4 regions of the Erwinia psychrophila genome follow, and region 1 is predicted to be linked to each of the others. Evidence: predicted binding sites of a transcription regulator. Region 1 holds the regulator's gene; each other region holds the start of a gene.

Evidence for each region. The regulator CRP, encoded in region 1, controls carbon source genes, mostly activating them, when cyclic AMP is high. The targets are predictions, from matches to a motif close to ATGTGANNNNNNTCACAT.
Region 2: a site for CRP is predicted at 2,029-2,046, ahead of cdd (cytidine deaminase). Genes of this name have one in related genera too.
Region 3: a site for CRP is predicted at 3,011-3,028, ahead of AAH446_RS18605 (YjcB family protein). Genes of this name have one in related genera too.
Region 4: a site for CRP is predicted at 2,782-2,799, ahead of yrbN (protein YrbN). Genes of this name have one in related genera too.

Annotation. Positions count from the first base shown of each region.
Region 1 is NZ_JBCHVB010000004.1:58,810-63,722, reverse strand. Features, by position in the region: gene AAH446_RS11440 (YccS/YhfK family putative transporter) at 1-1,911, opposite strand, end outside; gene crp (cAMP-activated global transcriptional regulator CRP) at 1,969-2,601, opposite strand; gene AAH446_RS11430 (OsmC family protein) at 2,911-3,315, shown strand; gene AAH446_RS11425 (phosphoribulokinase) at 3,342-4,211, opposite strand; gene AAH446_RS11420 (creatininase family protein) at 4,385-4,913, shown strand, end outside.
Region 2 is NZ_JBCHVB010000003.1:232,247-237,159, forward strand. Features, by position in the region: gene AAH446_RS09930 (NAD-dependent malic enzyme) at 1-966, opposite strand, end outside; gene cdd (cytidine deaminase) at 1,089-1,973, opposite strand; gene AAH446_RS09940 (CidB/LrgB family autolysis modulator) at 2,100-2,792, opposite strand; gene AAH446_RS09945 (CidA/LrgA family protein) at 2,785-3,180, opposite strand; gene metG (methionine--tRNA ligase) at 3,307-4,913, opposite strand, start outside.
Region 3 is NZ_JBCHVB010000010.1:50,275-55,187, forward strand. Features, by position in the region: gene AAH446_RS18585 (glutathione S-transferase family protein) at 1-97, opposite strand, end outside; gene soxR (redox-sensitive transcriptional activator SoxR) at 141-608, opposite strand; gene soxS (superoxide response transcriptional regulator SoxS) at 722-1,147, shown strand; gene AAH446_RS18600 (diguanylate cyclase DgcN/YfiN) at 1,149-2,471, opposite strand; gene AAH446_RS18605 (YjcB family protein) at 3,142-3,423, shown strand; gene AAH446_RS18610 (ATP-grasp fold amidoligase family protein) at 3,479-4,438, opposite strand; gene AAH446_RS18615 (MATE family efflux transporter) at 4,447-4,913, opposite strand, start outside.
Region 4 is NZ_JBCHVB010000005.1:207,806-212,718, reverse strand. Features, by position in the region: gene pnp (polyribonucleotide nucleotidyltransferase) at 1-1,684, shown strand, start outside; gene nlpI (lipoprotein NlpI) at 1,817-2,701, shown strand; gene yrbN (protein YrbN) at 2,806-2,862, shown strand; gene AAH446_RS14045 (DEAD/DEAH family ATP-dependent RNA helicase) at 2,879-4,804, shown strand.

The DNA of each region.
Region 1 (4,913 bases):
CACGTTACTTTCCGAGCCCGGGCCGTCATATTCCAGCCGCTGCTGGCAGCGCTGTAAGGCAATTTCACACGACTGAAGATAGCGCTCCGCCAGCGACGGCGTCAGCATCGTATGCTCGCGGGCCAGGATCGTCATTGCGTTGATGTGTTCAACAATAAACTGACCGTGCGTTACCCACAGCTTCATATCGGCAAGATAGCTGGGATCGAAACCTGGCTCCTGCATCGCCTGGTTCAGCGAGTTAAACAGCGCGTTATGCGCCTGGTTGGCCCGCATCCGCTGGTAAGCCAGCTTTTCGGGGTTCTGCTTGCTGCCCAGCAGCAGCTGCAACGCTTCCTGCCAGACTTCCAGCGCGTCATGCGCATTTTGCCGCAGCAGACCGCTCTGCCACTGCGGCCAGAGCCAGATCATCCCGGCGAAGGCGATCAGGCAGCCCATCAGCGTATCCAGCAGGCGCGGCAGCAGGAAGTCTGCGCCGTTAAGCGAAAGCAGCTGGAGCGAGTAAACGGCCGTAACCGTAAAACCGATCGTCGCCAGACCATAGTACTTACGGATAAACAGGTAGCTCACCAGGGTAATAATCAGCATCACCAGCAGCACTATCGGCTCCGGCACCTGAAGACGTAGCGTCAGTGCGGCGACGATCAGTCCCGCAAGCGTGCCCAGCGCACGGTGCTGGATGCGGACGCGTGTCGCGCTGTAACCGTTCTGACTGACAAACATGATCGTCATCAGTATCCAGTAAGGTTTTGGCAGATGAAAAAAGAGGGCCAGCGAGCTGGCGAACGTGAGCATGACGGCAAAACGCCCGGCGGTACGAAGCGCCGCCGAGCGCAGCGAGAGGTAGCTTTTAATGGCGGGCAGCAGCGGCAGGCGGCGCTGGCGGTCGGCCATCAGGTCCCGTTTATAAAGGGGGCGCTGGTGGCGCAGCAGGCGGCTTATCCGGCTGAAATGATAGGAGCAGAAATGGCCAACGGGATTATCAGGATGCTGTCTGGCGATCTTTTCCAGCGCGTGCAGCTGCTTGTCCATTGAAAAGCGCCCGGGCAGCTTATGATAGAGGATGTCATCGGCAAGTTCGCGTAGCCGGGCCGCAATCGTCCGGGCGTTCCAGCGGATCACCGCCTCAGCGTGGCTCTGTTCAACCAGCTTCTGCACTTCTTCAGGCTGGTGCAGGCTGACCGCAATGTGCTCCTGTAAATCGAGAGCGACCTGAAATGCGCGGGTCAGGCGCTGATGATGATTATCCCGGCCGGCGGCCAGCATATGCATCTGCTGGTAGCAGGTGGTGATCAGATCGACCGCTTTTTGCTGGCGTGCCAGCAGGGGCGGGAGCGCTTTTTCAGGATCGGTCAGCTGCGTCAGCATGCTGTATTTTGCTTCGCAGTAGTCAGCGAGTTCGCGATAAAGCAGGCTGAGCGTCTCACGCATTGGCTGCTCTTTCCACAGCCAGAGCCAGAACCAGTTAAATACGCCGTACCAGATGGTGCCCAGAATATAGAGCATCGGTGGCACCCAGATCGCCATCCGCCCGGCCAGGCTGAGCGTAAAAATGGCGGCGATCAGTGACGCCGGCAGCAGCCTGCCGTGCAGCGGGCTGATCTCTCCGGTAACCCCTAGCAGCAGGGCCATCACAAAAAGCGTGGCCGGTAAGGGAACCTGGTGATTGCCAAGATACTGGATAAGGAAGCTGCTGAAGGCAAACAGGGTGCCGCCAACGATCAGGCGTTTGAAAAAACGTTTATGGGGCGTATCGAGACCGGCGATATTGCAACAGGCAGGCACTAACGAAAAGAGCAGTCCTTTTTGCAAATCACCCAATAGCCATCCGATAGCGACCGGGAGACAAAGCACCAGCGTTTGACGCAGTGCATAGTTAACTTCGGGGTGATAGATCAGTCGGCGCCACATCCTTCCGTACCAGTGAGAAAGGCGCAACGGCGAAGTTGCGCCATGGATTGGGGCTGGTTAACGGGTACCGTAGACGACGATGGTCTTGCCGTGTGCGGAGATCAGGTTCTGATCTTCCAGCATTTTCAGGATCCGGCCAACCGTTTCGCGTGAGCAGCCAACAATCTGACCAATCTCCTGACGGGTGATTTTGATTTGCATTCCGTCTGGGTGGGTCATCGCATCCGGCTGCTTGGCCAGATTCAGAAGGGTTTGCGCGATGCGACCTGTCACATCGAGGAAAGCTAAATTGCCCACTTTCTCGGAGGTGACCTGGAGGCGACGTGCCATCTGTGAAGAGAGACGCATCAGGATGTCAGGGTTAACCTGAATCAGCTGACGAAACTTTTTATAAGAAATTTCAGCCACTTCGCAGGCGGATTTAGCGCGTACCCACGCGCTGCGCTCCTGACCTTCTTCAAACAGGCCAAGCTCACCAATAAAATCACCCTGGTTGAGGTAAGAGAGGATCATCTCTTTGCCTTCTTCATCCTTAATCAGCACCGCTACCGCGCCCTTGACGATATAGTAGAGGGTTTCCGCTTTTTCACCCTGGTGAATCAGCGTGCTTTTGGATGGATACTTATGAATATGGCAATGTGACAGGAACCATTCAAGTGTCGGGTCTGTTTGCGGTTTGCCGAGAACCATTCGCTGTTATCCTCTGTTGTCATCGTGCCTAAACACAGGGGGCAGAGTTCCCTGTCAGGCGTTGAAAAAGTCAAGCGTTCCCTTTCAGGGAATTTATCCTGACCCCGGTTCAGGGCCTGGCTCGTTATGGTGTTCCGTTTCGCCACGTATGTAGAGTACTGGCGAAGATATTACAGCTTTGTTTGTAACACAGCTTTGAATGAGTGTCTTCTGTTGTCTCGCTTCAGCATAGCGGGAAATCTGCGGCGTTGCCGTTTTTGTCGCTAAAGCGTAATCTGACGTTAACTGAATGAATTAGAGGAGTTTGTTATGGAAGCTCGTGTTAAATGGGTAGAGGGGCTGACCTTTTTGGGAGAATCCTCATCGGGCCATCAGGTGCTGATGGATGGCAATGCGGGCGATAAAGCCCCCAGCCCGATGGAAATGGTGCTGATGGCGGCCGGTAGCTGTAGCGCCATTGACGTGGTCTCTATTCTGCAAAAAGGGCGCCATGAGGTCACGGACTGTGAGGTTAAGCTCACCTCTGAACGCCGCGAAGAGGCCCCGCGTCTCTTTACCCATATCAATCTGCATTTTATCGTAACCGGTAAGGCGCTGGGCGACAAAGCAGTCTCCCGCGCGGTGGATCTCTCTGCCGAGAAGTACTGCTCTGTAGCGCTGATGCTGGGCAAAGGCGTGGAGATTACCCACAGCTATGAAGTTATCGCAGTATAGTCAGCCCCCGGCCCCGTGCGCGGGGCTTACTCAATCTTTTTCCCTTCTATCAGCCGTTTGACCAGCGGTCCCATAATCAGCTCCATCGCTAAGCCCATTTTCCCGCCGGGCACCACCAGCGTATTGATATGGGAGATAAACGAGCCCTGTAGCATCGACAGCAGGTAGGGGAAGTCGATATCTTCCAGCGCCTGGAAATGGATCACCACAAAGCTTTCATCCAGCGAAGGGATAGCCCGGGCCGCAAAGGGATTCGAGGTATCAACAGTAGGGACGCGCTGGAAATTAATATGGGTACGTGAGAACTGCGGCGTAATGAAGTTAATGTAGTCCTCCATCGATCGCACAACCGAGTCCATAACGGCTTCCCGCGAGTGCCCCCGTTCGCTGGTATCCCGGACCAGCTTCTGGATCCACTCCAGGTTAACGATGGGGACCACGCCCACCAGCAAATCCACATGCTGCGAGACGTTGTTATGCGGCGTAACCACGCCACCATGCAGACCCTCATAGAAGAGCACGTCCGTCGGCTCCGGCAGCGGCTGCCAGGGCGTAAAGGTTCCCGGCACCTGATTCCATGGCACGGCTTCATCATAGGTGTGCAGATATTTTCGTGACTGGCCGCTGCCGTTAAGGCCATATTCCACAAAGGTGTTTTCCAGCAGCGCGAAGTCATTTGCATCGGGGCCGAAATAGCTGATATGGCGACCCATATCGCGCGCTTTACGGATCGCCATATCCATCTCGGGGCGCGTAAATCGGTGAAAACTGTCCCCTTCCAGTTCGGCTGCGTGCAGTCCAAGCTGCTGAAATATTTTTCTGAAAGCGGTACTGGTTGTTGTGGTCCCCGCACCGCTTGAACCGGTAACGGCAATCACCGGATGTTTAGCTGACATGGCAGATAACTCCCTGAGAAAAGTCGCTTCGCATTGTTACCATGTTTCAGGCGTGGATGTCATCTCTGCCGCCTTCTGATGCTTAAAAAGCAACGCTCCGCCGCAATTTTGCTGCTTCAATCAGGACGTAAAAACGCGCAGACTGAAAAAAACTGTGCAGGAGAGTACGCTTTATGAATATGCCTTCTTCTCGCTGGTGGTGGGATCTCTCTACCCGTGAGTTCAGCGAGCTGGAAATGGACAAGGTTATCGCCATATTGCCGATTGGGGCCGTAGAGCAGCATGGCCCTCATCTGCCTGTCAGGGTGGATGCGGCGATCAATGCTGGCATCATCGCCCGTGCGGTGGAGATGATGCCTGAAAATCTGCCGGTCCTGATCCTTCCGGCTCTGCCCATCGGTAAGTCAGACGAGCACCTTAACTTCCCGGGCACCTTAACACTTCCTTATGATCTGCTGGGTAACGTCTGGTTTGAAGTGGCTAAAAGCGCCTGGCGGGCAGGGATCCGCAAGCTTATTTTCTGGAACTCACACGGCGGCCAGCCCCAGCTGATGGAAATTGTCTGCCGTCAGTTGCGGATTGAGCTGAAGATGTTTGCCGTGGGGGCGAGCTGGTTCCGCACGATCGATTCTGCCGATCTGTTTTGCGCTGAAGAGTTGCAGCATGGCATCCACGGTGGCGAATCGGAAACCAGCGTGATGC
Region 2 (4,913 bases), on a different contig from region 1:
CCCTTCCGATTTCATCTGCGCGATAATCTGTTCGGCAATGCCGCAGCCCGCGGAGCCGGCGCCGAGGAACACCACTGTCTGCTCGCTCATTTTACTGCCCGCCGCGCGACTCGCGGCAATCAGCGTACCGAGGGTAACGGCGGCGGTGCCCTGAATGTCATCGTTGAAGCAGCACACTTCATCGCGGTAGCGCTCCAGCAGCGGCATCGCATTCTTCTGCGCAAAGTCTTCAAACTGCAGCAGCACGTTTGGCCAGCGGCTTTTTACCGCCTGAATAAATTCATTGACGAAGTTGTCATACTCTTCGCCAGTAATACGCGGATGACGCCAGCCCATATAGAGCGGATCGTTCAGCAACTGCGGGTTATTGGTGCCCACATCCAGTACCACCGGCAGGGTGTAGGCCGGGCTGATGCCGCCACAGGCGGTATAAAGCGACAGTTTGCCGATGGGAATACCCATACCGCCGATGCCCTGATCGCCCAGGCCAAGAATGCGTTCGCCGTCGGTGACAACGATCACTTTAACGTTCTGCTTGGTGGCGTTCTGCAACATATCTTCAATGTTGCCGCGGTTAGGGTAAGAGATAAACACGCCACGGGCGCGACGATAGATCTCTGAGAAGTGTTCGCAGGCGGCGCCTACCGTCGGGGTATAAATGATTGGCATCATCTCTTCCAGATGATTATCCAGCAGGCGGTAGAATAGCGTCTCGTTGGTATCCTGGATATTACGCAGGTAAACGTGCTTATCGTTATCGTTTTTAAAATCCTGAAACTGGCGCCAGGCGCGCTTGGCCTGCTCTTCAATGGTTTCCACCGTCTCTGGCAGCAGGCCGCGCAGGTTGAATTCGTTGCGCTCCTCAACCGAGAAAGCGCTGCCTTTATTCAGCAGGGGGAATTCCAGCAAAATAGGACCAGCATAAGGGATATAAAGCGGACGTTTACTTTCGTACTCAAGTTCCATGCAATCTACTCATCAAATCGGGATGTGGGCCCAATCCTAAAATAATTCATCTGAAAGTACAGCTTTTGTTACCTGCTGATAACAAAAGCTGTGAGCTGGGTGCGACGACGCCGCAGGCGGGGTTACTGCAGCGGGACGGTGGTGACATTGGCGCAGCCAAGCGCCTGTAGCGTGGCCAGGGTCGCCTGGCGCTGAATGACCTTCGCATCAGGCGCTTCCGCCAGCACCGCCCGCTGGATTTTCAGCACGTCGTGCCCGGAAAGACTGAGCAGGTTCAGTGCGCCCTGAAGCGGGGGGAGGCTGGGGTTAAACGCCGCATTTTCCGCATAGCTTCCGGCGAAAATCGCCCCATCTTCACTCTGCAATGCCACACCGCTCCAGGCCTCCGTGTAAGGCGCATGGCTGCGGTTAGCGGCCTGAAGCGCCGCCTGGCTGAGCGGGTCGCCCTTCAGCGGAAAACCGTGATCGACCTCATCCAGCAGCAGCGTCTTGATATCCAGATCGCGCGGGCCGAAGGCATCCGGCAGGTAGTCGCCCAGCGTGGACGGTTCCCGGCCCGGCAGATGGATGTTCAGGGCGGTGCCGCTGTTAAGCTCGTTCATAAACTGTCGGCAGTGACCACAGGGCGTATAGTTTACGGTGATAGCCTCCAGCGACGACTCGCCCCGCAGCCAGGCGTGCGTAATGGCGCTCTGCTCGGCGTGTACCGTCTGCTGCATGGTGCTGCCGGCAAACTCCATATTGGCGCCAAAATAGAGATGTCCGCTGCGCCCGCGTGCCAGCGCGCCCACGTTAAAGTTGGACAGCGGCGTTACGGCGCAGGCCGCCGCCAGCGGCAGCAGGGCAAAAGCCAGCTCGCTGTCGTTCAGGCCGGTATGGTTTTTGACCTCATCACACTGTTCCGGCGTCAGAAAAGCGGCAAAGTCATCGGCAGCAAGAATGGGTTGCAGGGCGCTTTGCAGCAGGGTGGGCAGCGTGGCAAAAGCGGTCTGGAAACGTGGGTGCATATCGGGCCTCTCAGGGTGGTCGGCCGCTTATTCTGGCGGGCCGTCACCGCGTTGTATGTGATTTTTATCACATTTACAATGTAATTTATGAAATTCATTTTTTAAATGCGGGACTTATCGCAAGTTTTATCCCCAGAGCGCCATCAGCAGCGGGAAAACAAAAGGGGCCAGCAGCGAGGTAATGATGCCGCAGATCACCAGCGCCAGCGAACTCCATGCGCCTTCCTGATAGTCCAGCTCAACGCAGCGCGCGGTCCCCAGCGCGTGAGAGGCATTGCCTATCGCCAGTCCGCGTGAAGGTTTGCCCTTTATGTTAAAGAGATTAAGCAGCATATGACCGAATACCGCGCCCAGCACGCCGGCGATCAGTACGCATATAGCGCTGATAGCGGGAATGCCACCAAGCGTGCCGGAGATAGCCATGGCAATCGGTGTGGTCACCGACTTGGGCAGAATGGTGGCGGCAATCTGCGGCGTTGCCCCCATCCACAGCGCGATGGCCGTGCCGGAGATCATCGCGGTCAGGCTGCCAATAAAGCAGATGCCGAAAATCGATTTCCATCGCGCGCGGATCTGATGCATCTGCTCATAGAGCGGCAGCGCCAGCGCCACGACGGCAGGCTGAAGAAGGTGGTTCAGCACGGCGCTGCCCTGAAAGTAGCGCGCGTAAGGCATCTGCAACAGCAGCAGCAGGGGAATAATCACCGCCATGGAGATCAGTAGCGGATTCAGCAGCGAGATTTTCACCTTCGCCGCCAGCTTGCGGGCGGCGAAGAAGACCAGGACGGTCAGCGGTAGCGACCACCAGATATCACTCATCGCCCACCCCTTTCTTTGTCGGCACCCTGCCGTGCACCCGGTGCGAGGTCAGTCCGACGGTCAGCAGAACGATAAAGGTGCTGGCGACGCAGGAGACCACAATCGGGCCGAACTGGGCGGTCAGCACATCCATATAGCTCATCACGCCCACGCTTATCGGCACAAACAGCAGCGCCATATAGCGGATCAGCAGAAGGCTGCCGGGCTTAACCCAGCTTACGGGCAGCAGACGGAAAGCGAGCAGGAAAAAGAGGATCAGCATGCCTAAGATACTGCCCGGAATGGTGACGGGAAGCAGGGCGGCCAGGCCGATGCCGGCATAAAGGCAGAGGTAGATAATGATAAAGGCGCGTAAATAACGCCAGATAACGGACAGCGCGCTGCGCATGATAAGCTCCCGGTATTCAGAACGTTAATCATACGTCGAAATAATAAAGCGTGCTATGGCTCACGCTCTGAGGATAAAAAAAGGGGCGAATCAGCTCGCCCCTTTCTGGTTTTACCGGTCAGGCGGTTACTTCACCTGCATACCGGGCTGCGCACCGCTGTCAGGTGCCAGCAGGAAAATATCTTCACCGCCAGGGCCTGCGGCCATCACCATCCCTTCGGAAAGACCGAAGCGCATTTTACGCGGCGCCAGGTTCGCGACCATCACCGTCAGACGCCCCACCAGCACGGCGGGATCGGGGTAGGCCGCACGGATGCCGGAGAAGACCTGGCGGGTTTCGCCGCCCAGATCCAGCGTCAGGCGCAGCAGCTTGTCCGACTTCTCCACGAGTTCGGCGTTCTCAATGCGCGCAATACGCATATCGACCTTAGCGAAATCATCAAAGCTGATGGTTTCCTGAATCGGATCGTCGGCCAGCGGACCGGTCAGCGCGGGCTTGCTGGCGGCCGCGGCATCTTCCTTCGACGCCTCAATCAGCGCGTTAACCTTGTCCATCTCCACGCGGCTGTAGAGCGCCTTAAAGCCGGCGACCTTATGGTCCAGCAGCGGCTGTTCAATGCCCTCCCAGCTCAGCTCCTGATTCAGGAAGGCTTCAGCGCGCTCGCTCAGCGACGGCAGCACCGGCTTGAGCCAGGTCATCAGGACGCGGAACATATTAATGCCCATTGAGCAGATGGCCTGCAAATCGGCGTCGCGGCCTTCCTGCTTCGCCACCACCCACGGAGCCTGCTCATCCACATAGCGGTTGGCCACATCAGCCAGCGCCATAATTTCACGCACGGCGCGGCCAAACTCGCGGCTGCTCCAGGCTTCGCCAATGCTGGCTGACGCATCGGTAAAGGTTTTATAAAGCGCCGGATCGGCCAGTTCAGCCGAGAGCTTGCCGTCAAAGCGTTTATTGATAAAGCCCGCGTTACGCGACGCGAGGTTAACCACTTTGTTCACGATATCGGCGTTAACGCGCTGCACAAAATCTTCCAGATTCAGGTCAATATCGTCAATGCGTGACGAAAGTTTCGCCGCGTAGTAGTAACGCAGGCTGTCAGCATCGAGATGCTGCAACCAGGTGCTGGCTTTAATAAAGGTGCCGCGCGATTTGGACATCTTCGCGCCGTTCACCGTCACGTAGCCGTGAACAAACAGGTTGGTCGGCTTGCGGAAATTACTGCCTTCCAGCATCGCAGGCCAGAACAGGCTGTGGAAGTAGACGATATCTTTACCGATAAAATGATAAAGATCGGCATCGGAGTCTTTCTGCCAGAAGGCGTCAAAATCGATATTGCCGCGCTTGTCGCACAGGTTTTTGAACGAGCCCATATAGCCGATAGGCGCATCCAGCCAGACGTAAAAATATTTGCCCGGCGCCCCTGGGATTTCAAAACCGAAGTAGGGGGCATCGCGGGAGATATCCCACTGATGCAGGCCTGACTCGAACCACTCCTGCATTTTGTTCGCAACCTGCTCCTGCAGCGCGCCAGAGCGCGTCCAGGCCTGTAACATGGCGCTGAATTCCGGCAGATCGAAGAAGAAGTGTTCAGAGTCACGCAGCACCGGCGTGGCGCCGGAGACCACGGACTTCGGATCGATAAGCTCGGTCGGGCTGTAGGTGGCGCTACAGACTTCGCAGTTATCGCCATACTGATCGGGCGATTTGCATTTCGGGCAGGTTCCCT
Region 3 (4,913 bases), on a different contig from region 1:
GCTGGTAGCGCTTGATCTGATACGGTGTTTCAAGCTCTTCCAGCATCCAGATAACGCGCTGCGACCTGGAGTTATTAAGGTGATGAACGGTGATCATGAGCTAACCTTGCATAAAATGAGAAGTCTCAGTATAGACGCTCCTAATCCTTTTCTGGCTCCAGCAGGATCGCGCCCGTCCCCCGTTCACTCAGACGATCGTCCGGATTGCGCAGCGGGCAATCAGCCATCGACAGACAGCCGCAGCCGATGCAGCCGTCCAGATCGTCTTTCAGACGGGTCAGGGTGTCGATACGCCGATCCAGCTCCTCCCGCCAGCGCCCGGTCAGCAGCCGCCACTCTTTCGGCGTCATCCGCGTGCCGGGTGAAATCTGCATCAGATGCTCACCAATTGTCGCCAGAGGAATGCCGATACGCTGGGCAATTTTCACAATAGCCACCCGACGCAGCACGTCACGCGTGTAGCGGCGCTGATTGCCGGCATTGCGGAAGCTGCTGATTAATCCTTTGCTTTCATAAAAGTGCAGCGCTGAAACCGCCACGCCGCAGCGCTTCGCCACGTCGCCTGGGGTCAGCTCCCGCTTGTTCAGGTAATTGCGATATTTTTTCATTTAGCTCTTTACCTCAAGTTAACTTGAGGAATTATACTCAGCGGCCAGTAAGAAGGCGAAATGAAATACAGTTACCTTTCTATTTTTGCGGCTGAACCAGGGAGAAGAGACGTATGCATGACGAAATCATTCAAACACTTACCGACTGGATCGAAGAGAATCTTGATAAGACGCTCTCCATTGATGAGGTCGCAGCAAAATCCGGCTATTCCAAATGGCACCTGCAGCGGATGTTTCGTACGGTGACCAAAAAAACGCTGGGGAACTATATTCGCGAGCGGCGCCTGACGCTGGCGGCCGCGGCGCTGAGTCAGACGCAGCGTCCCGTGTTCGATATCGCCATGCAGTACGGATACGATTCGCAGCAAACTTTTTCCCGCGTGTTTCGCCGCCAGTTTTCCCAGACGCCGACAGCGTATCGCCATACCATGCGCCATCAGCTTCTGACCCGACAGAGCCGCTACAGCTTCGAACGTAACGACTTCCCCTCTTCGGTCTACAGCCAGTGCAGCCGAGATGAAGGTTGTCCGGTAAGCTGATTCATCCCAGATTATCTGCGCTGTCAGCCTCGGGCGAGATCCGCTTCGCCCGCTGGCGGTCGATTTCCGTCTCGTTTTTCCAGATCAAGGGCGACAGGAACCAGCCTCCGCCCCGTTCCTTGATGTGATACATGGCCGCGTCCGCCTGAGCCATAATGCTCTGTGCTGAAGGATGATCTTTCCCCAGCGCGATACCAATACTCAGCGACTGCGTGACCAGCGTGCCGTCGTCCAGCCGGATCGGCGCCCGCATTACCTCAACGATAGCCTCAGCCACCCGCTCAGCCTGCGCGCCGCTGTCGATCGCGGAAAGCAGCACGGCAAATTCATCTCCGCCCAGCCGGGCAACCAGATCGCCCTTACGCAGGCGGCTACGCAGGCGCTGGGCAGTTGCCGCCAGCACGGTATCGCCCGCCGCATGGCCGTAACGATCGTTCACCTCCTTAAAACGATCGCCGTCGATAAAAAAAACGGCCAGCTGCGATGCGGTCAGCAGGTTGCCCTGCTGCCGGTGCAGTTCAGTAACGAAAGCGGTGCGGTTTGGCAGGCCGGTCAGCTCATCGTGATACGCCTGGTGAGTCAGCGAGGCATTTTCACTTTGCAGATGCCGCTGCCAGAGAGAGAATTCATCCAGCAGGCTGTGAAAGTCGGCGTTCAGCTTGTTCAGTTCGGTAATGGAAGAGGCGGGAACACGCAGGGAGAAAGCGCGTCGCCGTCGGACATCCTGGGCGACAGAGGCGATATTTTGCAGGCCTGATAGTATCCCCGCATGCATACGATGAGAAAGGTAGAATGCCAGCAGCGCGGTAACTAACAGGCTGCCGCCCAGCCATTTCAGCACCTGGCTTAGCCAGATCAGCACACGGCTGGCATCTCCGGTCAGCCAGACCTGACCTTTTTCACGATCGGCAAGCACGACGGGCACCTTAACCGGCGCGGGAAATATCCATTGTGCGATCGCTTCCCCAGGCCCTTCCGGCCTCTCCTCTTTTACGGCGGGCCAGCTTACCAGGACATGATGGCTGGCATCCGAGATCCTGACCTTGCCGAAATCCACCTTCTGGCTAATCTCTTTCAGGATCCTCGCCGCCGCTGCATTATCTCCAGCCAGCAACGCAGGCTGCACGCTGTAACCGATGGTCGTTGCCACCAGTTCAAGGTTATTTTCCGCATAGCTGCGTAGCGCAAGCAGTGACAGCACCGACAGCGAAATTCCGCTGAACAGCAGTGAAACCAGGATGATCACAAGATGGATACGCTGAAGGCTCCTTTTTAGCGTCAGCAGCGGCTTTTTCGGTGGCGGCGTGGTCCGGGCATGGGGCACTGATATCTCCTCGATTTAAGCAGTCCCTTCGACGGCACCTTAGCCCTGGCTAAGTGAGGAACCGGTAAGCGGGAAAGCATGACCTCCTCAGAGAAAGCTGAAGATATCGTCAGTTAAGGGAATTAAGGCTTTTCAGATAAAAAACCGCTTCCCGCGTCATTGAAAGGAAATGCGTAATATCTCTGGATAGCCGAAAAAGCCTACAACTCACTGCCATTCCATACAATGTTTCAGAGGTCGGATTCATCCCAAAGGAGAAAGTCTGCTGAATAAAATGGCCGCGTCTCTTATTACTTATACAATGATAATTGTTACTATAAATAGTCTCAAAAATATAACCCGGTTAATGCTTATTCAGTAAAAGTAAATAAAAGCGTTTTATTTCCGCGCAATAACATCTGGCCAGCACGCTAAAGCTGGTTTCTTGTATCCGCCAAAAAAAGAGAATATTGGTCACAGGCTCAGGTGAACTGGCTTTTGGTCAGAAAACCATCCCCACCGGTCTGAATTTTGTTCAAATTCTTAAAAGGGGTGATACAATGTGACCTTCGTCACACTTTGAGATCCACCGGGTCCGGTTTGATTGGGGTTTACCTGGCATACCTGCCATCAAATCGTGTGATGTTCCGTTCTGTTGTCAGGTCTGTTAAGTCGCGGAGTATGAAAAAAGATGGGGACTATAGCTGCCAGCGTGCTGCTTATGCGCTGGGAACTTCTTAGCGCGATAATGATGTTTTTTGCCAGCACGTTTAACGTGAAATGTCGTAAAGCCAGTCATAACGCAATGGCTTTTATGTTCACCGGGATCGGCATTGGCATGGCGTGTTGGTTCGTTATGGGTCTGGCAGGTATGACGCTCAGTATCGCTGAGGTCCGCAACTTCTGGCAGATCACCAGAGATGTCTTTATCCAGATGATCAGCACCACGCCGCCTGACTATCCGCTGCCTTAAACGCAAACGTGCCGCCTCTCATAAGAGCAGCGGCACGTTTCGTTGCAGGGAAAACTCAGACTTTTTTCAGTACGGCTGGGAGTGGAGCCACCTCGCCTGCATGAAGCTGCTGAGGATGAGTGGCGGCTTTACGCTCCTGAAGCCACATATCTCCCATCATCCTGTCCAGCCCCTGATCCAGCCCCGTCACCAGGCCCGCCCCTGGGGTAAAGGTCAGCTCACCGAAGTAAATCTGTCCTTCACTGATATACCAGTCAACGCGAACATAGTCGAAATCGCTGGCCAGGCGCTTACTCAGTTCAAGCGTTTTTTCCAGAGAGGCCATTTCATTGCTGATGTCCAGACCGGTGTCACGGATCTTGTAAAAGCACTGCTTGAGATTATTGACGTAAAAATTCATCGATAGCGGCGCGTTGCCACAGCGATTATAGATAACCTGCAGCACATACTCGAAGTTGCCGTCTTTCTTGTTAAACATGTGGAACTTGTAGTCGACAGCGGCAAATTTGCCGTCGCCCACATATTGTTCGACCAGAATCCGCGGCTTGATGTAGCGATAGTGGATCTCCCGCGATTTATGAGAGAAGTCATGGCTCAGCCACTCTTCACAACGCTTAATCAGCAACTGCTTTTGAACACAGTCAGGCTCTTCCAGCAAAATTTCCACCATACCGGAACCGTGGTTCGGCTTTATGACGGTATTTTTTAATGAGCCCATATTCAGCAACGTCACCGGTTCTACCGTCTCATGCAGCAACGGGATCAGATACTCCTCACCGATGGTGGCAGAGATGTATTCCCTCACCAGAAATTTATCCGAAAGCATGCCGTAGCGAACATAGTCGCCGGTGACAAATTTACGGTAGAGGACTTTTTCATTAAACAACTTCGGCTGACGAATATTGGGCAACCTCTTAAACTGACGAAAATATTGAATTCTGTCCTGGTAAGCCCAGGGCATTTTCTTCAGCAGGTATAAGACGCCTTTTCTCAATTCGGCCTTGAGTTTTAACATTTTTTACCTCATTTGTAGGTTTTGTAGTTCAGTGAGGAAAGCTGTATTTTAAGAATGACCCCATTCTTAAAGAAATAATTCATTACGGTCAGCGAAAGCAGTTCCGTAATCAGGACGCTCCATGCAGCGCCTGTTAATCCCCAGGTTCTGATAAAAAACCAATTGGTTACCACACTTACTGCAACCAGCAGAATAATTTTAACCAACAGATAGTTAAAACCGCCCTCTTTCACCATGTAGCGGTAAGCCACCGTTCCCATGGCTGAAAAGCAGGTTGCCAGCGACAGCAGCGTGACAAGATTTCCCGACTGTGCGTAGTCATGCCCATAAAGGGCTGCGATGATCCAGTCGCCAAACAGCGCGACGATAAGAAGCATCACTAATGAGACTGCCATTACATAGCCATACAGCCTTGCAGCAAGCTTCGCTGCCACATCTGAACGCTCCCTGAAAATCTCAGTAAAGCAAGATGTTA
Region 4 (4,913 bases), on a different contig from region 1:
CGGTGCAGCCCGCGTTGGTTATATCAACGATCAGTATGTGCTGAACCCAACGAGCGATGAGCTGAAAGAGAGCAAGCTGGACCTGGTGGTTGCCGGTACCCAGGGCGCCGTGCTGATGGTTGAGTCTGAAGCTGAACTGCTGAGCGAAGATCAGATGCTGGGCGCTGTGGTATTTGGCCACGAGCAGCAGCAGATCGTTATCGATCAGATCAACTCCCTGGTTGCAGAAGCGGGCAAGCCTCGCTGGGACTGGCAGCCGGAAGCTGTAAACGAATCGTTACACTCCCGTATTGCTGCCCTGGCGGAATCCCGCCTGAGCGACGCTTACCGCATTACCGAAAAGCAGGAACGCTATACCCAGGTTGGCGACATCAAAGCGGAAGTTACCGCTACGCTGCTGGCTGAAGATGAGAGCCTGGACGAAGGTGAAATCAGCGATATCCTGCACGGTCTGGAAAAGGAAGTGGTCCGTAGCCGCATCCTGCGTGGCGAGCCCCGCATCGACGGACGTGAGAAAGACATGATCCGCGGCCTGGATGTGCGTACCGGCGTGCTGCCACGTACTCACGGCTCCGCGCTGTTCACCCGTGGTGAAACTCAGGCGCTGGTTACCGCTACGCTGGGTACCGCACGTGATGCGCAGAACCTGGATGAGTTGATGGGCGAACGTACCGACAACTTCCTGTTCCACTATAACTTCCCTCCTTACTCCGTTGGTGAAACGGGTATGGTTGGCTCGCCTAAGCGTCGTGAAATTGGTCACGGTCGTCTGGCGAAGCGCGGCGTGCTGGCCGTGATGCCGAAAGGCGATGCATTCCCGTACACCGTGCGCGTTGTCTCTGAAATCACCGAATCGAACGGCTCGTCTTCAATGGCGTCCGTGTGTGGTGCCTCTCTGGCGCTGATGGACGCGGGTGTGCCGATCAAGGCTGCCGTAGCGGGTATCGCGATGGGTCTGGTGAAAGACGGCGAAAACTTTGTGGTGCTGTCCGATATCCTGGGTGACGAAGATCATCTGGGCGACATGGACTTCAAAGTTGCCGGTAGCCGTGAAGGCATCACCGCGCTGCAGATGGACATTAAAATTGAAGGTATCACCCGTGAAATCATGCAGGTGGCGCTGAATCAGGCTAAAGGTGCGCGTCTGCATATCCTGGGCGTGATGGAACAGGCTATCAGCACCCCACGCGGCGATATCTCTCAGTTTGCGCCACGCATTCACACCATCAAGATCAGTCAGGACAAAATCAAAGACGTCATCGGTAAAGGCGGCTCTGTTATCCGTGCCCTGACCGAAGAGACCGGCACCACCATCGAAATCGAAGATGACGGTACCGTTAAAATTGCTGCAACCGACGGCGAGAAAGCGAAATTTGCTATTCGTCGTATCGAAGAGATCACCGCAGAAATCGAAGTGGGCCGTATCTACAACGGTAAAGTGACCCGCATCGTTGACTTCGGTGCCTTCGTGGCTATCGGCGGCGGTAAAGAAGGTCTGGTTCATATTTCTCAGATCGCTGACAAGCGCGTTGAGAAAGTGACTGATTACCTGCAGATGGGCCAGGAAGTCCCGGTGAAGGTTCTGGAAGTTGATCGTCAGGGCCGTGTGCGCCTGAGCATCAAAGAAGCGACCGAACAGGCAGAGCCTGAAGCGGCTGCGACGCCAGCGCCTGAAGCAGAGTAACGTCATACCAATAAGCTCCCCATGCCGCGTCTGGTATGGGGAGCTGTTTCATCGCGAGGGCAGGAAGACACCTTGTGCACGGCAGGCGGATGAATGGATGGTCATCCCATTGTTTGTATTCGGGAGTGGGAAATGAAGCCTTTTTTGCGCTGGTGTTTCGTTGCGACAGCTTTAACGCTGGCAGGATGCAGCAACTCTGATTGGCGTAAGAGTGAGGTTCTGGCCGTCCCGTTGCAGCCCACGTTGCAGCAGGAAGTCATTCTGGCGCGCATGGAACAAATACTTGCCAGTCGGGCCCTGAGCGATGATGAACGCGCACAGCTGTTATATGAGCGCGGAGTGTTGTATGATAGTTTAGGTTTGAGAGCACTGGCGCGAAATGATTTTTCACAAGCGCTGTCTGTCAGACCCGATATGCCTGAAGTATTCAATTACTTAGGCATTTATCTTACGCAGGCAGGCAATTTTGATGCTGCCTATGAAGCGTTCGATTCTGTACTTGAGCTTGATCCAACTTACAATTATGCGCGTTTAAACCGTGGTATCGCACTGTATTACGGCGGAAGGTTTAAACTGGCGCAAGATGATCTGCTGGCGTTTTATCAAGACGATCCTAACGATCCCTTCCGCAGTTTGTGGCTTTATCTCGATGAACGAGAAATTGACGCGGAAAAGGCCGTCGCGGCGCTACAACAGCGTTACGACAAAGCGGTCAGGGACCAATGGGGATGGAATATTGTCGAGTTCTACCTGGGGGATATCAGCGAAAGTAAGCTGATAGACAGCCTCAAGGCGGACGCAACGGATAACACCTCGCTCGCTGAACATCTCAGTGAAACCAACTTCTATTTAGGTAAACATTACCTAAGTCTGGGGGAGAAGGACGACGCAGAAGCGTTGTTCAAGCTGACGGTCGCCAACAACGTACATAACTTTGTTGAGCACCGATATGCATTGTTGGAGCTGGCGCTACTCGGCCAGACACAAGACGATCTATCAGAATCTGACCAGCAATAGCTGACGAACTTTTATTGCCCTTTTTTTCGAAATGTCATCATCTTAGCGGATGAGGGCTTTCTTGTTCGTCGAAACCACTAATTTGAGCCGGTTCACACTTTTTGATGAAAATGACTAAATGTTTTCACGACGAGTTATGTAGACTGGCCGCCGCAATCTAAGAGGCACGTGTACTACATGACTGATATTGAAACCACTTTTGCTGACCTGGGCCTGAGCGCCGATCTCCTCGAATCACTGAACGGTATGGGCTACGTGAAGCCTTCCCCAATCCAGCTGGAATGTATTCCACACCTGCTGGCGGGTCGTGATGTTCTGGGTATGGCTCAGACAGGAAGCGGAAAAACTGCAGCGTTCTCGCTGCCACTGCTGAATAACATTGATAGCTCCCTGAAAGCACCTCAGATCCTGGTGCTGGCACCAACCCGTGAGTTGGCGGTTCAGGTAGGCGAAGCTATAACCGAATTTGCTAAACATATGAAAGGCCTTAACGTGGTCGCCCTTTACGGTGGTCAGCGTTATGACGTACAGCTGCGCGCTCTGCGTCAGGGTCCACAAGTTGTTGTGGGTACCCCTGGCCGTCTGTTAGATCACCTGAAACGTGGCACGTTAGATCTTTCTAACCTGCGCGGCCTGGTGCTGGACGAAGCTGATGAAATGCTGCGTATGGGCTTCATCGAAGACGTTGAAACTATTATGGCGCAGATCCCGGCGAACCATCAGACCGCCCTGTTCTCCGCCACGATGCCAGAAGCAATTCGTCGCATCACCAAACGCTTTATGAAAGATCCGCAGGAAGTGCGTATCCAGTCAAGCATGACTACCCGTCCGGACATCAGCCAGAGCTACTGGACCGCTTACGGTCGTAAGACTGACGCGCTGGTTCGCTTCCTGGAAGCGGAAGACTTTGATGCAGCTATCATCTTCGTGCGTACCAAAAACGCAACGCTGGAAGTGGCTGAAGCGCTTGAGCGCAGCGGTTACAACAGCGCCGCGCTGAATGGTGACATGAATCAGGCTCTGCGTGAGCAGACGCTGGAGCGCCTGAAAGATGGTCGTCTGGATATCCTGATCGCCACCGACGTTGCGGCCCGTGGCCTGGACGTTGAACGCATCAGCCTGGTGGTTAACTTCGACATCCCTATGGATGCGGAGTCTTACGTTCACCGTATCGGCCGTACCGGTCGTGCTGGTCGTGCCGGCCGTGCTCTGCTGTTCGTTGAGAACCGCGAGCGTCGTCTGCTGCGTAACATTGAACGCACCATGAAGCTGACTATTCCAGAAGTCGAACTGCCTAATGCAGCCTTGCTGGGTGAGCGTCGTCTGGCCAAGTTCGCGGCTAAAGTACAGCAGCAGCTGGAAAGTAGCGATCTGGAACAGTATCGCGCACTGCTGAGCAAAATGCAGCCGGCAGAAGATGAGCTGGATATCGAAACGCTGGCCGCCGCTCTGCTGAAAATGGCTCAGGGTGAACGTCCTCTGATCGTTCCTGCTGATGCGCCACAGCGTCCGCGTCGTGAGTTTAAAGAGCGTGATGACCGTCGTGGCGATCGCCCGGACCGTGGTCCGCGTGAACCACGTAGCGAAGCGGCAGGCGATCGTCCGCGTCGTGAGCGTCGTGACGTTGGCGATATGGAAGTTTACCGCATTGAAGTGGGCCGTGATGATGGCGTTGAAGTGCGTCACATCGTTGGTGCGATTGCTAACGAAGGTGATATCAGCAGCCGTTACATCGGTAACATCAAGCTGTTTGGTACCCATTCCACTATCGAGCTGCCGAAAGGCATGCCGGGTGACATTCTGACGCATTTCACCCGCACGCGTATTCTGAACAAGCCGATGAATATGCAGCTGATTGGTGATGCCCAGCCGCGCAGCAACGATCGTGGTGCTGAGCGCCGTGGCGCAGGCGCCGGAGCCCCTCGTGGTGGTTTCAGCGAGCGTCGTGAAGCTGGCCGTGGCGATCGTCCTGAAGGCGCGCGTCGCTTCAGCAACGACCGTGGCGGCGAGCGCCGTAGCGGTGGTTTCAGCCGTGACGGTGGCAACCGTGGTCCACGTCGTGAAGACGGTGGCGCAGCGCCGACCCGTCGTCGCGATGCGTAACAGCTGACGGGCCACCACTGGCCTGTTCGCCTGATAAACCAGTCACCCCAGGGTGGCTGGTTTTTTTTTGCCTGAAGGATATGTCCGGTCAGTTCAGGCCGCCAGTGAT